Regions from separate parts of the Microbulbifer salipaludis genome, predicted to be linked through region 2. Evidence: predicted binding sites of a transcription regulator. Region 2 holds the regulator's gene; the other holds the start of a gene.
What was found. Region 2 encodes LexA, which represses DNA repair genes until DNA is damaged. Its sites were predicted from a motif close to ACTGTNTNTANANACAGT; they were not measured.

Region 1 (7,493 bases), on a different contig from region 2:
GAGAAAGGTTCTGACACACACCGTCCTTAAATGACCGACCGCAGACGCGTTTTTGTTGTTGATAGCGGTTTGGGGGCCGCCGGTGCAATTTCAAGGGCACACAGCGGCGACAACAGGACATGCTACAGGATCGCGACCGGTTCGTCAGGTACGGTCCGGGGCGGGAATACCGAAATGCGCGTAGGCCAGTGCCGTCACCACGCGCCCGCGGGGAGTGCGCGCCAGGTAACCCTGCTGGATCAGATAGGGCTCCAGTACATCTTCAATGGTATCCCGCTCTTCACTGACCGCCGCCGCCAGGCTGTCCACGCCCACCGGACCACCATCGAATTTCTCGATCATGGTCAGCAATACGCGCCGGTCGAGCTGATCGAAGCCACTGGCATCCACATTGAGCATGTTCAGTGCGCGGTCAGCAGTCTCGGTGCACACGTGGCCATTGCCCTTCACTTCCGCGTAATCCCGTACACGACGCAGCAGGCGGTTGGCAATACGCGGGGTGCCGCGGGCGCGGCGCGCCACCTCATGGGCCCCGCCCTGGTCCATGGCCACCCCCATCAACCCGGCAGAGCGGGCGACGATGCTGGTGAGATCTTCTACCGAGTAGAACTCCAGGCGCTGCACGATACCGAAGCGATCCCGCAGCGGTGAAGTGAGCAGTCCCGCCCTGGTGGTGGCCCCCACGAGGGTAAACGGCGGCAAATCCAGCTTGATGGAGCGCGCTGCCGGGCCTTCACCAATCATGATATCCAGCTGGTAGTCCTCCATCGCCGGATACAGCACCTCTTCCACATGGGGACTGAGGCGGTGGATCTCATCGATGAACAACACATCGCCGGGCTCGAGGTTGGTCATAATGGCGGCGAGGTCGCCGGCTTTCTCCAGCACCGGCCCGGACGTGGTCTTGATCGCCACGCCCATTTCTGCCGCAATGATGTTGGCCAGGGTCGTTTTACCGAGCCCGGGCGGACCAAATACCAGCGTGTGGTCCAGCGCTTCCTTCCGAAGCTTGGCGGCCTGGATAAAAATTTCCATCTGCTCGCGCACCACCGGCTGGCCCACATAATCGGCCAGGGTTTTCGGGCGCACGGCGCGGTCGTACTGTTCCTCTTGCCCGGAAGGGCCGATGGGTTCGGGGGCGATCAGGCGGTCGGCTTCAATCACAGGGTCATCTCAATACGTTATGCAGGGGCCATGCTTTTCAGGGCGAGGCGTATCAGGGTCGCGCTATCGGCTTCGGGCTGCGCCTTGGCGGCGCGGGCGACCATCTTGCTGGCGTCGGTGGGCTTGTAACCCAGCGCGGCCAGCGCGCTCTCCGCTTCACCGGCATGGTCGACCTGTGGCTCGGCGCTGGCAGCCATCAGCGGGATATCACCCAGGTCACCGCTCTGCGGGGTCAGCTTGCCACGCAGCTCGATGATCAGTCGCTCGGCGGTCTTCTTGCCCACGCCGGGTACTTTCACCAGCGCGCCAATATTGTCGTCTGCCACACAGCGCGCCAGTGCGGCGCCATCGAGGCCGGACAGGATGGCCAGGGCCATTTTCGGACCAACGCCGTTGACCTTGATCAGGGTACGGAACAGCTGCCGGTCGGATTCACGAATAAACCCGAACAATTGCTGGGAGGTTTCCGACACTGCCAGATGAGTATGCAGCTGCACGCTACCGCCCAACTGCGGCAATTCAAAGATGGTGGTCATGGGGGCCAGCACTTCGTAGCCCACGCCCTGTACGTCTACCAGTAATTGTGGGGGCTGTACGGCGGCCAGTTTTCCGGTGAGTCTTCCTATCATTCTTTTTCCAGGCTTGATGACACGGTTGAATCCAGTGGCACCTATTTTCTTAGTCTTGTGGCGGCGCCACTGCCGGTAAAGGTTTGCCAGACACGCCGTAAACCCATCCATGGGGGCTCTTCTGCGAGGTCCCTCTCGCAGAAGGTCTGGCAAACCTTTACCGGCAGCAGCGCCTTCGAGTCATGGTCATTCGCCATCACACACCACCGAGCACACCCGGTGATTGCCAAGCAAGCAGCGCTAAAGTGCTAAGGCTTCGATACCGGGGACACCTTCGCGGGACCGCCGAAGCCAAACTCAAGTAACACTGAGCCGCCCCCGACGAAACCGAGTGCGACTCCCGGCAGAGGTTTGAATCAACGTCTGCATCGTATGCATATGACAAAGCGCTACGGCCAACGCATCCGCAGCATCTTCCTGTGGAGAAGCCGGCAGTTTCAAAAGGGTTTTGACCATATGCTGCACCTGCAGCTTGTCCGCACCACCGTTACCCACCACTGCCTGTTTCACCTTGCGTGCTTCGTACTCCGAGACAGCCAGATCCGCATGGGTGGCAGCAACGATGGCCGCCCCCCTCGCCTGCCCCAGCTTAAGCGCCGAACCGGCACTCTTGGACATAAACACATTCTCAATCGCCATCTGCTGCGGCTGATACTGCTGGGCAATCTGGCTGACGGCATCAAATATGAGCTTCAGGCGCTCCGGGAGTGGGCCATCGGGGAGTTTGATCACCCCACTCGCCACATAGCGGGCGCTGGAGCGCTCGACATCGATGAGGCCGTAACCGGTTTTGCGCGAGCCGGGATCAATTCCCAGAATTCGGGTCACGACGGGCCACCCCCTGTACATTTATACAATTGTTTGCGGAAGTGTCCCAAGGCGACGCCGGGGCGTCAAGGCTGACCGCCGGGTATATCGGCGGCAGATACAAAAATGCCCCGAAATTCGGGGCATTGGGTGGTGGCATCTGGCGAATCTACGCGAGCTCCGCCATCACCTCTTCCGGAATGTCAGCATTGGTGTACACATTCTGCACATCATCCAGATCTTCCAGCATATCCACCAGTGCCATTACTTTCTCCGCGCCATCTTTGTCCAGCGGGATGGTGGTGGCCGGAATCATGGCGATTTCCGCATTGTCCGGCTTGAAACCGGCTTCGGTGAGCGCGTCTTTCACCGGCATGTAGTCGGTAAACTCGGTGGTGACTTCGATGCTGCCATCGTCGTTGGTTTCGATGTCCTCGGCGCCGGCTTCCAGGGCGGCTTCCATCAGCGCGTCTTCATCGGTACCCGGCTCAAAGTACATCTGGCCCTTGCGCGCAAACAGATAAGCAACGGAGCCATCGGTGCCCAGGTTGCCTCCACGCTTGGTGAACGCGTGGCGTACCTCGGCCACGGTACGGTTGCGGTTGTCGGTCAGGCACTCCACCAGTACCGCCACGCCGCCCACACCGTAACCCTCGTAGGTCACCGCCTCGTAGTTGTCACCGTCGGCATTACCAGCGCCGCGGGCAATGGCCTTGTCGATGGTGTCGCGCTTCATGTTCGCGCCCAGGGCCTTGTCAATGGTGGCGCGCAGGGTCGGGTTGTCATCCGGGTTGCCCCCGGACTTCGCGGCCACGGTCAGCTCGCGAATGATCTTGGTGAAAATCTTACCGCGCTTGGCGTCCTGGGCCGCCTTGCGGTGCTTGATGTTGGCCCATTTACTGTGTCCCGCCATCGATGAATCTCCGGTCTTTCTCCAATAAGTTGGCTTAAAGGTGGCTTACTTTAATTCACGGTCACCCCGGCGCGCGCCGGGGTTTACGTTCAGAAACTTTAGCCCACTTGCTCTTCTTTCTGGCGCAGACGGATGCTCAGCTCACGCAGCTGCCTGGCGTCCACGGCGCCCGGTGCGTCGGTCATTACACAGGCCGCGCTCTGCGTTTTCGGGAAGGCGATGACGTCGCGAATGGAATCGGTGCCGGTCATCAGCATCACCAGCCGGTCGAGACCGAAGGCCAGGCCACCGTGGGGCGGCGCACCGTATTTCAGCGCATCCAGCAGGAAGCCAAACTTCTCCCGCTGCTCTTCCGCACTGATACCCAGTGCGCGGAATACGGTCTGCTGCATGTCCTGATTGTGAATACGGATGGAGCCGCCACCCAGCTCGGTGCCGTTCAGCACCATGTCATAGGCTCGGGACAGGGCTTCCAGCGGGTTTTTCTCCAGCTCTTCCGGTGCACAGGAGGGCGCGGTAAACGGGTGGTGCAGTGCGGTGATACTGCCGTCGTCGTTCTCTTCGAACATCGGGAAGTCCACCACCCACAGCGGCGCCCACTCGGCCACGTACAGGTTGAGGTCTTCACCCAGCTTGCAGCGCAGCGCGCCCAGTGCTTCGGAAACAACCTTGCCTTTATCGGCGCCGAAGAAGATCAGGTCGCCGTTTTCCGCCTGCAGGCGGTCGAGAATCGCCCCGCGCACGTCATTCGGCAGGAACTTGACGATCGGCGATTGCAGGCCGTTTTCCAGATCCGCCTTGTCGTTCACCTTGATATACGCCAGACCCTTGGCGCCGTAGATGGAGACATACTTGGTGTAGTCGTCGATCTGCTTGCGGGTCAGCTTGTCGTTGCCACCGGGCACCTTCAGGGCGGTGACACGGCCTTTCGGGTCGTTGGCCGGGCCGGAGAAGACCTTGAAGTCCACTTCCGTCATCAGGTCCTTGATGTCCACCAGTTCCAGCGGAATACGCAGGTCCGGCTTGTCGGAGCCAAACTTGGCCATGGCTTCGGAGAATGGCATACGCGGGAATTCACCCAGCTCCACCCCTTTCAGCTCTTTGAACAGCTTGCGAATCATGTTCTCAGTGATGGACATGATGGCGTTTTCATCGAGGAATGCGGTCTCGATATCGATCTGGGTAAATTCCGGCTGGCGGTCGGCACGCAGGTCTTCGTCGCGGAAACACTTGGCGATCTGGTAGTAGCGATCAAAGCCAGACACCATCAGCAGCTGTTTAAATAGCTGGGGCGACTGCGGCAGGGCAAAGAACTTGCCTCCGTGGGTGCGGCTCGGCACCAGGTAGTCGCGCGCGCCTTCCGGGGTGGCTCGGGTGAGGATCGGGGTCTCGATGTCGAGGAAACCTTCACCATCGAGGTAGTTGCGGATAGCGGTGGTGAGCTGCGAGCGGAAGCGCAGGTTGTGCTGCATCTCGTTGCGACGCAGGTCCAGGTAGCGGTACTTGAGGCGTACGTCTTCGCCCACCGCGGTGTGCTCATCCAGCTGGAAAGGAGGGGTTTCCGCACTGTTGAGGATTTCCAGCTGCAGGCCGTACACCTCGATTTCGCCGGTCACCATGTTGGGGTTCACCGCTTCCGGTGCGCGGGCGCGCACACGGCCGGTTACCTTGAGGACGTACTCACTGCGCACACGGTCGGCAAGCTCGAAATGCTCTGCGGCATCCGGATCGAATACCACCTGTGCGATGCCATCACGGTCGCGCAGGTCGATGAAAATGACTCCCCCGTGATCGCGGCGGCGGTCTACCCAGCCACACAGGGTTACTTCGCGGTCAATATCGGCGGATCGCAGGGCGCCACAGTAGTCGGTGCGCATGGAGTCTTATTCCCTTAGTAATGTTTCAATTCTGCTGGTTGTTCTGAATGCCGCCTGTCTTAGCTTGGCCCAGATGTCTCAGCTGGCTTTGGATTCGGTGCCACTTCCGCTGCTGGATTTGGCGGCATCACCGGCAAGGTTCTTCTTGCTGCCGGTTTTGAAGTCGGTTTCGTACCAGCCGCCGCCCTTCAGGCGAAAGCCGGCCGCGCTGATCTGTTTGCTCAGTTCCGCCTTGTTGCAGGCGGGGCAGTCTTTCAGCGGAGCATCGCTCATACGCTGCAGGGCTTCCAGATGGTGGCCACAGGCCTTGCACTGGTATTCGTAGATAGGCATCGTGATGTACCCGGATCTCACTGAATATAAAGGGGCGCAGATTATACATGAGCACCTGCGAGGGAAGAAGAAGCCTGTAATTTGAGGGCGCCCGCCGTCCAGGTGCCGTGCGCGCAGCGGGATTTGAGGGCCATTTTTCGAGCAAAACCCTGTAAAAAAGCACTTTTTTTCTGTTTTTACCCCGTGCGCGCGGACAAAAACTGGATATACTTCAGCTCAGTACTTGGGTAAGCCCTGGCCCAGCAGCCCGGCAAGCCTTGTTGTACACACACTTTCACTGGAAAAACACGTATATAAAGAAGGAAGCTAACGATGGCCGCAAAGAAGAAAGCCGCAGCTAAGAAAGCCCCCGCCAAGAAGACTGCAGCCAAAAAGGCTCCAGCCAAGAAAGCCGCAGCCAAGGCCGCTCCGGCCAAGAAGAAAGTGACTGCGATCAAAGAGAAGTACACCAAAACCCAGATTCTGAACCAGATCGCCGAGAAAACCGAGCTGTCCCGCAAGCAGGTACAGTCTGTACTCGACGAACTGACCGACGTGATCGAAGGCCACGTGAAGAAGCGCGCTGTAGGCGAGTTCGCCCTGCCCGGCCTGATGAAGATCACCACCGTGAAAAAGCCGGCCAAAAAGGCTCGTAAGGGTATCAACCCGTTCACCGGTGAAGAGACCGTGTTCAAGGCCAAGCCCGCGAGCATCCAGGTGAAGATTCGCCCGCTGAAGAAGCTGAAGGAAATGGCCGAGTCCTGATCCCCACTGCGTTCAGCCCCGAAAACCCCGCTTTTGCGGGGTTTTCTGTTTTTGGAACACGAGTTTTGTGCGAATTGCGCTCCTTGGCGGCACCTGCACCTTCGCATCGAGTTCGGTGGCCCCTACCAAAACCCGCCCCCACCGGCGTAAAATGGCCGCCCTCTAACCTTGCCCTAAATTCCACCGACAGAAAAAGAAAGCACTATGCGCGCATCCCGCTATCTGATCGCCACCCAGAAAGAAACTCCTAATGACGCAGTGGTCATCAGCCACCAGCTGATGCTGCGCGCCGGCATGATCCGCCGCCTGTCCTCCGGACTCTATACCTGGCTGCCCACGGGTCTGCGGGTACTGCGCAAGGTCGAGAACATTGTGCGCGAGGAGATGAACAACGCCGGCGCACTGGAAGTACTGATGCCGGTGGTGCAGCCGGCCGAGCTGTGGGAAGAATCCGGCCGCTGGCAGCAATACGGCCCGGAGCTGCTGCGCATTCAGGACCGCCACAACAATCCCTTCTGCCTGGGCCCCACCCACGAAGAAGTGATCACCGACCTGATTCGCAACGAGGTCAACAGCTACAAGCAGCTGCCGGCCAACTTCTACCAGATCCAGACCAAGTTCCGCGATGAGATCCGCCCCCGCTTCGGCGTGATGCGCGCCCGCGAGTTCACCATGAAGGACGCCTACTCCTTCCATGTGAACGCGGACTCCCTGCAGGAAACCTACGACGTCATGCACGATGCCTACTGCCGCATTTTCGACCGCATCGGCCTCGACTACCGCCCGGTACTGGCAGATACCGGCTCCATCGGCGGTTCCCACTCCCACGAATTTCATGTGCTGGCCCAAAGCGGTGAGGACGATATCGCGTTTTCCTCCGAGAGCCGCTACGCCGCGAACGTGGAACTGGCCGAAGCCGTGGCCCCCACTGGCGAGCGCCCGGCGCCCAGCAAAGACATGCAGGAACTGCACACTCCGGGGCACAAAACCATTGCGGCGCTTGAGGAAGCATTCGGCATCGCCGCC
Region 2 (7,493 bases):
GCCTGGTTTTGCAGCTGTTCCTGCACCTCGGAAAGGTCCATTGGTACGTCGCCACCATAGGCAAACGTCAGCGGCTCGATGATGTGGGCGAGGCTCATCGTCGCGTTGTTATGCGCGGCAATCTGGGCGGCTCGCTCCAATACCTGAGAGGATTCTTCAGAGAGGTCCAGTCCCACCAATATGTTGTTATAGCCTGACATTTGGGCTCCCGCGGTCTGGTTGGATATCAAAAAATACCGGGAAATATTGAAACCCCGGTGCTTCTATTGAGTCTACTTTAAAAAAAACAGACTTGACACAACCGCCGACTTGCAGGGAAATGCGCGCCTGCACAGGGGGTTGGCGGCGGTCTGTTCGTCGTTTGTGCCTCAATTCTCAATTTGACACGGAATTTCGCTCATGGCCAGCTGGCTGCCTATCGTCATCATAATATTTGCGATTGCCCTGGTGATCGGGCCGGTTGTCTGGCTGAAACCCAGCAGCCGGGATCGCAAGCTTGCAGAGCTTCGCCAGCGCGCGGCGGCCTCCGGGCTCAAAGTGCAAATGCAGCCGCTGCCGAAATCCCAAGACACGGGTAACGCGGCGGTGTATTCCGCACAGTGGCGCAATCCGCGACGGCTGCAGACGGGCTGGGGATTGGAATTGCAGCGCATGCCCCACGAAATGAACTTCGACGGCGTGTGGGACTGGCGCAATGGCCGTGAAGCTCCGGAGGTGGCCAAGCCGCCGCTCAAGGAATTTCTTGAAATGTTGCCGGCAGATGCCACAGCAGTCTATGCCAATGACAGTGGTCTGGGTGTGCAGTGGCGCGAGCGCAGTGGAAACGGCGGGCTGGCCGCGCTGCAGAAGGCGCTGGATACCATGCGGCCGGTAATAGAAGAAGCGATTCGGCAGCAGCAATCGCGGTCGGAAGAGGCCGGCGACGAGGGCGATTCCCTGCGTTGACGCTGCGCCTTGCCGTCGTGGTCTGTTTTTTAGCGACCGCCCGCGGCCAGGCGCCTCCGCTGGGCCGTGTCGAGCGCTGGCACAATAGCACTGAATCACTGGTCATTGGGCCGGGCACAGACGGTTAATCAACACACAATTGGCTCATCAATTTGTGACGCTTGCTTGACCGCACCGGGGGCGAAGCATATATATTCGCGCAGCGCACCGTTGAAAACGGCTGCAGCCCCAGGTGCGAAAGCAGTAAATTTTCTATTAAAAATCAAAAGCTTATGGGTAAATCACTGGTCATCGTCGAGTCGCCGGCGAAGGCGAAAACGATCAACAAGTATCTCGGAAAAGACTTTGTGGTGAAGTCCAGCATTGGTCACATCCGGGATCTTCCCACCGGGGCATCGAGCAAGCAGCCGGTGGACGCCAAGGAGCGCGCGCGCCGCGCTGCGGAAACCCGCAAGCTTTCTCCCGAAAAGAAAGAGATCTACAAGCGCAAGAAAAGCCGCGAGCAGCTGATCCGGCGCATGGGGATCGACCCTGACCATAACTGGGAAGCCCACTACGAAATCCTGCCTGGCAAGGAAAAGGTGGTGGATGAACTGCGCAAGCTCGCCGCCAACGCTGACCACGTTTATCTCGCAACGGACTTGGACCGCGAGGGAGAGGCCATTGCCTGGCACCTGCGGGAAGCCATTGGCGGTGACGAGAAGCGCTACCGCCGGGTGGTGTTCAACGAAATCACCAAATCCGCGATTCAGGAGGCGTTCCAGGATCCGGGCCCGCTGGATATCGACCGGGTGAATGCACAGCAGGCGCGTCGTTTCCTCGACCGCATCGTGGGGTACATGGTTTCCCCGCTGTTGTGGGAAAAGGTCGCGCGCGGACTCTCTGCTGGCCGAGTCCAGTCAGTGGCAGTGAAACTGGTCGTCGAGCGCGAGCGGGAAATTCGGGCGTTTATTCCCGAAGAGTACTGGACCCTGTTTGCGGACACGCAAACCGCCAAATCTGACGCCCTGCGCCTGGAAGTGAAAAAGCAGGCCGGTGAGGCCTTCAAGCCCACCAACGAAGAGCAGGCCATGGCGGCGCTGAACGCGCTGCAGTCCAGCGACTTCACGGTGAGCGCGCGGGATGACAAGCCCACCAGCTCCAAGCCCAGCGCACCCTATATCACCTCCACGCTGCAGCAGGCGGCCAGTAATCGCCTGGGTTTCAGCGTAAAGAAAACCATGATGATGGCCCAGCGGCTTTATGAGGCGGGCTACATCACCTACATGCGTACCGACTCCACCAACCTGAGTGCGGAAGCGGTGTCCTCGGTGCGCGAGTTCATCGAAGAAAATTACGGTGACAAGTACCTGCCGGAAAATCCGAACCGGTACAGCAGCAAAGAGGGTGCACAGGAAGCGCACGAGGCGATTCGTCCGTCCGATGTGCGGGTAAAACCCAACATGCTCTCCGGCATGGAACGCGACGCTGAGCGTCTGTACACCCTGATCTGGCAGCAGTTTGTGGCGTGCCAGATGACGCCGGCGCAGTTTACCTCGACATCTGTGGTGGTTACGGCAGGGGACTTCGAGCTGCGCACCCGTGGTCGCGTCATCCGCTTTGACGGCTTCCTGAAAGTGGCGCCGGCACAGAGCAAGAAAGACGAAGACCTGGTGCTGCCCGATATCAAGGTCGGTGAAAAGCTGAACCTGAAGAAGCTCGACCCCAAGCAGCACTTTACCAAGCCCCCGGCGCGCTTCAGTGAAGCGGCGCTGGTAAAAGAGCTGGAAAAGCGTGGAATTGGCCGTCCATCGACGTACGCATCCATTATTTCCACGATCCAGGATCGCGGTTACGTGCGTCTCGAAAACCGCCGGTTCTACGCGGAGAAGATGGGTGACATCGTCACCGATCGTCTCAGCGAGAGCTTTACCGACCTCATGGACTACGGTTTTACCGCCAGCCTGGAGGAGTCCCTCGACTCGGTTGCAGAAGGCAAGCGGGGTTGGAAAGACCTGCTGAACGATTTCTATGCCGGTTTCAGCAAGCGTCTCGAAGTGGCGCAGGATAAAGAAGGCGGCATGCGGCGCAATTCGCCCACGGATACGGACATCGAGTGCAGCCAGTGTGGCCGCCATATGCAGATCCGCACCGGTTCAACCGGCGTCTTTCTGGGCTGCTCCGGCTATGCGTTGCCTCCCAAGGAGCGCTGCACCAACACCATGAACCTGGTGTCTGGTGAAGAAGCCGTTGACGCCGATAAAGATGAAGAGGCGGAAACGCGCCAGCTGCGCGAGAAGCGCCGCTGTGGCAAGTGCGGCACGGCAATGGACAGTTATCTGGTGGACGAACAGCGTAAGCTGCACATCTGCGGTAACAATCCGGATTGCCCCGGCTTTGAAGTGGAAAAAGGCACTTTCAAGATCAAGGGTTACGATGGCCCACTGATCGAGTGTGACAAGTGCGGGGCGGATATGCAGTTGAAGTCCGGCCGTTTCGGCAAGTACTTCGGCTGTACCAGCGAGACCTGCAAAAACACCCGCAAGCTGCTGAAGAGTGGCCAGCCGGCACCACCCAAAATGGACCCGGTGCCCATGCCCGAGCTGCCCTGCGAGAAGGTGGACGACACCTACATTCTGCGCGACGGCGCCTCCGGTCTGTTTCTGGCGGCCAGCCAGTTCCCGAAAAACCGCGAGACCCGTGCCCCGTTGGTGAAGGAACTGCTGCCACATAAAGACGAGATTGATCCCAAGTACAGCTTCCTGTTCTCGGCACCCACGGAAGACAACGAAGGCCGCGATACCGTGGTGCGGTTCAGCCGCAAAACTCAGGAGCAGTATGTCCAGAGCGAGGAAGAGGGTAAGGCCACCGGCTGGAAGGCTTTCTACCGCGATGGCAAATGGCAGGTAGACGCGCCGGCGAAGAAAGCACCAGCCAAGAAAAAAGCTGCGGCGAAAAAAGCACCGGCTAAAAAAGCGGCCGCTAAAAAGGCACCAGCCAAGAAAAAAGCCACCACCAAAAAATCCCCGGCCAAGTAATTGGCCGGCTGGTCTGCTCAGCAGGTCGTTGTAAGAAACAGGGAGAAATAGGGAGTATGCAGGTTGAGTAATCCCTATACCGGTAGCGTTGCGTCGGCATTGCGCAAAGCACAGCTGATCCTCCAGTCTCCAGCCCCGGGCGAGGTTGAGGTTGCAGACACTCAGCAGGCGCTGCGGGAAACTGCATTGCAGGAAGCGGCGCTGATGCAGCTGTGGCGAGCCTACAAAGCATTTCTCGCCGAGCAGGGGCAGCAGCTCCAGCTCGGGTTCCGGGCCGGGGGCGAGCCGGATACCGCCCAGGCACTGGCGCAACTGGTGTCGGCTCGCGGCAAGTTCAGTGCCGAAGTCAATGAGCTGGTGAGCCTGTCGGAAAACCCGGACAGCTGGTTTCAGGGCATGCAGGCGGCCTGGGAGGCTCTGTGGCGGCCGGCAGGTGCAGAAGTGGCCCAGTCTGAAGGGGCCATCGGTGTGCAGAGCCTGATCCCCGTACAGCAGCTTGACCGAGCGGCTCCTGAGCCCCTTAGCCGGGATCTGTTGATGAAGTGGCTGCGCGCGCTGAATGAGCTGGTGGTGCGGCAGCGGGCCCACGGGCAGGAGTGGTGAACCCGTCCGGGCTGGATCCGGTTCTGTCCTCTGATTAATCTCCCTTCCCTGTGGTACACTGCCACAAATCGCGCCGGCCGGTGGTTGGTGCTTCCCGGGAAGATAAGTGGAGAGATGAATGTCTTCTGAGACCTACGAAATCATCGAGTTGTCCAATGGTGATGTGGCGCTGCGGCGTGCTGGTCACAAAGATGATCCGTTGGTGCGTATCCATTTTTCTGCCGAGAGTCTCGATTTTCTGCGTGAGCACAAAGTGACCATTGCCCGCGCCATGCTGGAGGCGGGTATCGAAGCGGTGCAGGAGATCAATGCCCTGGAGCCAGAGCCTTTTGAAGAAGAGGACGTGGATTTGACCGAGCACACAATCCACTGATCCTGGTTGATACAGACGCATAAAAAACAGGGCCTAGGCCCTGTTTTTTTATGCGTGGATGTCTGCGGTAATCCGCCCCGTGCGTATCACACCGGGTTTTGCCGGATCACACCCACCGCCAGCCCCTCAATGGCGAAGTTGCGGTCGCGCATATCGACTTCAATCACATTGAAGTCTTCGTTTTCCGGCAGCAGCTGAACCGTTGCCTGGTTGCCCCGGCGCTTGAATCGCTTCACCGTCACTTCGTCTTCAATGCGCGCCACCACGATCTGGCCATTGCGAATGTTGTCGGTCCGCTGCACCGCCAGCAGGTCGCCGTCGAGAATACCTGCATCCTTCATGCTCATGCCGTGCACCCGCAGTAGATAATCTGCTGGTGGATGGAAAAACTCGGCGGGAATTTCACAGTACTCCTCGATATTTTCCTCTGCCAGCACCGGGTTACCCGCAGCAACACGACCGACAATGGGCAGGCCGGTGTGATGGTCCGGGATGCGGATACCACGGGAGGCACCGGCCACCATCTCGATGGCGCCCTTGCGCGCCAGCGCCTTGAGGTGTTCTTCCGCTGCGTTTGGCGAGCGAAAGCCGAGTTCCTGGGCAATTTCCGCGCGGGTGGGGGGATAACCGGTATCGTCCAGATACGTTTTGATCAACGCAAGTACCTGGGCCTGGCGGGCAGTGAGGTTTGTCATGGGCAGTTCCTGTTATTCGAGATCTTCCATCCCGATTTCCCGGGGTCTGTATTTTTATACAGTTGCTGTGATTATATACAGATTTGGCGGGGCCGCAAACGCTGGGTGGATTGCGTGAACTGCTAGACTGTAAGCGGGTTTGGTGTATGGGGTTCGGTGTGTATCGCTCACATCGCCCATGCACTTCGCCAGGCATATTCATAAGGAGCTGGCATATGCTGGATGCAAAAATGCCCGAAGCATGGCGAGTGCTGCGTATTCAGTCTGAACTCGTGGATGGTATCGAGCGGCTGATTACCCTCAAGGGTGCTGTCACCGTGTTTGGCAGTGCGCGGTTCCCTGAACAGGCGGCGGAATATCAGGAGGCGCAACGCCTCGGGGAATTGCTGGCCTGCGAAGGAGTGCCGGTGATTACCGGTGGTGGGCCGGGGATTATGGAGGCCTGTAATCGCGGTGCGTTTTGCCAGTCTGGTGAATCCATCGGGTTGAGTATCGAATTGCCTCACGAGCAATTGCCCAATGCCTATCTCGATATCAATCTGAACTTTCGCTATTTCTTTGTGCGTAAATTTATGTTCGTCAAACACGCGATGGGCTTTATTGCCATGCCCGGGGGCTATGGCACCCTGGATGAGTTGTTTGAAGCGCTCACGCTGGTGCAGACACGCAAGGTGCGGCGCTTCCCCATTGTGTTGGTGGGTAAGCAGTATTGGGCAGGACTCGTGGACTGGATGCGCAATACCGTACTGGCGCGGGGCTGCATTGATGCCGATGACCTGAGCCTGTTCACACTGGTTGATACCGTCGATGAAGCGGCGCAGATCATTATCGAGTTTATCCGTGAGTGTGACGGGGAGACTCAGTAATTCATCGCCGGTTTTCAGCACTGTAAAGGCCGAAAACTCTCTGGGGCGAGGCGGGCAGGTTTCTGGTCGGTTGTGAGGTTACCGGTTCTCACGTCAGAAGATATCGTCGGTTCCCGGATACGATTCACCCTCCAGCCGGTCGATGGCGCTCTGCACCGGTGAAAGAATCGGGCTGCGGAATCCCGAGTCTTCCTCATCCTGCATTTCTTCCGCAAGGATACCGTAGCCGGCATTGGCGTTTTCCGGTTCCGCGGCGCCGATCACCGGTAATCTTGGCCAGCTCTGGAAGTCGATTTCCCCCAGTGAACCGTCCAGGTACTGGATTTCAATGGTGCGGGATGGGTGGTCTACGGCCACCACTTCGAACAAGTCGCCACTGTCGAAATTTTCAAACCAGCTACCAATTTCAGGAGCAATTCTTGCCATGATGTGGCCCTCCCGGGTCAATATCCTGTGGCTCGCAATAGTGGAGCCTCTGAACTCAATCTAGTGTGGGGCGGGAGGTCTTGGTAACTGGCAGGTCGCAAATGTCGTGCGGTGGAACTTTGGCGCGCGCGGATGCGAGGGCGGTTTCACCAGTGGCGCAAATTCTGTGTCGACCGTGCAATGCAGATGGGCTGCCGTGCCGGGGCGACTATGCTAGTCTCTCGCTTTAAACAAACGTTTTAATTATCAGTTTGAAACTGTGAGCAGGACATGAGTCAGCTGGACACCGTCAACCGTATACTGGACGCCGCCGAGGTGCTGTTTGCCGAACGCGGATTTACCGAGACCTCACTGCGGACCATAACCAGCACGGCGGGCGTTAATCTGGCGGCGGTAAATTATCACTTTGGTTCGAAAAAAGAGCTGATACAGGCGGTATTTGAGCGGTTTCTGACCCCATTTACGGAGAACCTGGATAAGGAACTCAGCCGCCGACAGGCGCAACTCGAAACCTCTCCGGGTGCGCAGTTACAGGTAGATGATTTGCTAGAGAGCCTCTACCGCGTGG

Region 1: the regulator LexA is predicted to act here: its motif matches at 2,634-2,651, upstream of ruvC (crossover junction endodeoxyribonuclease RuvC).

Annotation. Positions count from the first base shown of each region.
Region 1 is NZ_JAEKJR010000003.1:219,307-226,799, forward strand. It holds gene ybgC (tol-pal system-associated acyl-CoA thioesterase) at 1-17, opposite strand, end outside; gene ruvB (Holliday junction branch migration DNA helicase RuvB) at 145-1,164, opposite strand; gene ruvA (Holliday junction branch migration protein RuvA) at 1,182-1,793, opposite strand; gene ruvC (crossover junction endodeoxyribonuclease RuvC) at 2,091-2,621, opposite strand; gene JF535_RS16200 (YebC/PmpR family DNA-binding transcriptional regulator) at 2,770-3,513, opposite strand; gene aspS (aspartate--tRNA ligase) at 3,612-5,390, opposite strand; gene JF535_RS16210 (FmdB family zinc ribbon protein) at 5,469-5,723, opposite strand; gene JF535_RS16215 (HU family DNA-binding protein) at 6,036-6,467, shown strand; gene JF535_RS16220 (proline--tRNA ligase) at 6,672-7,493, shown strand, end outside.
Region 2 is NZ_JAEKJR010000002.1:1,727,348-1,734,840, reverse strand. It holds gene JF535_RS12965 (universal stress protein) at 1-200, opposite strand, end outside; gene JF535_RS12960 (hypothetical protein) at 400-945, shown strand; gene topA (type I DNA topoisomerase) at 1,218-3,962, shown strand; gene JF535_RS12950 (DUF6586 family protein) at 4,026-4,565, shown strand; gene JF535_RS12945 (hypothetical protein) at 4,684-4,938, shown strand; gene lexA (transcriptional repressor LexA) at 5,025-5,633, opposite strand; gene JF535_RS12935 (LOG family protein) at 5,849-6,499, shown strand; gene JF535_RS12930 (DUF6763 family protein) at 6,593-6,925, opposite strand; gene JF535_RS12925 (TetR/AcrR family transcriptional regulator) at 7,196-7,493, shown strand, end outside.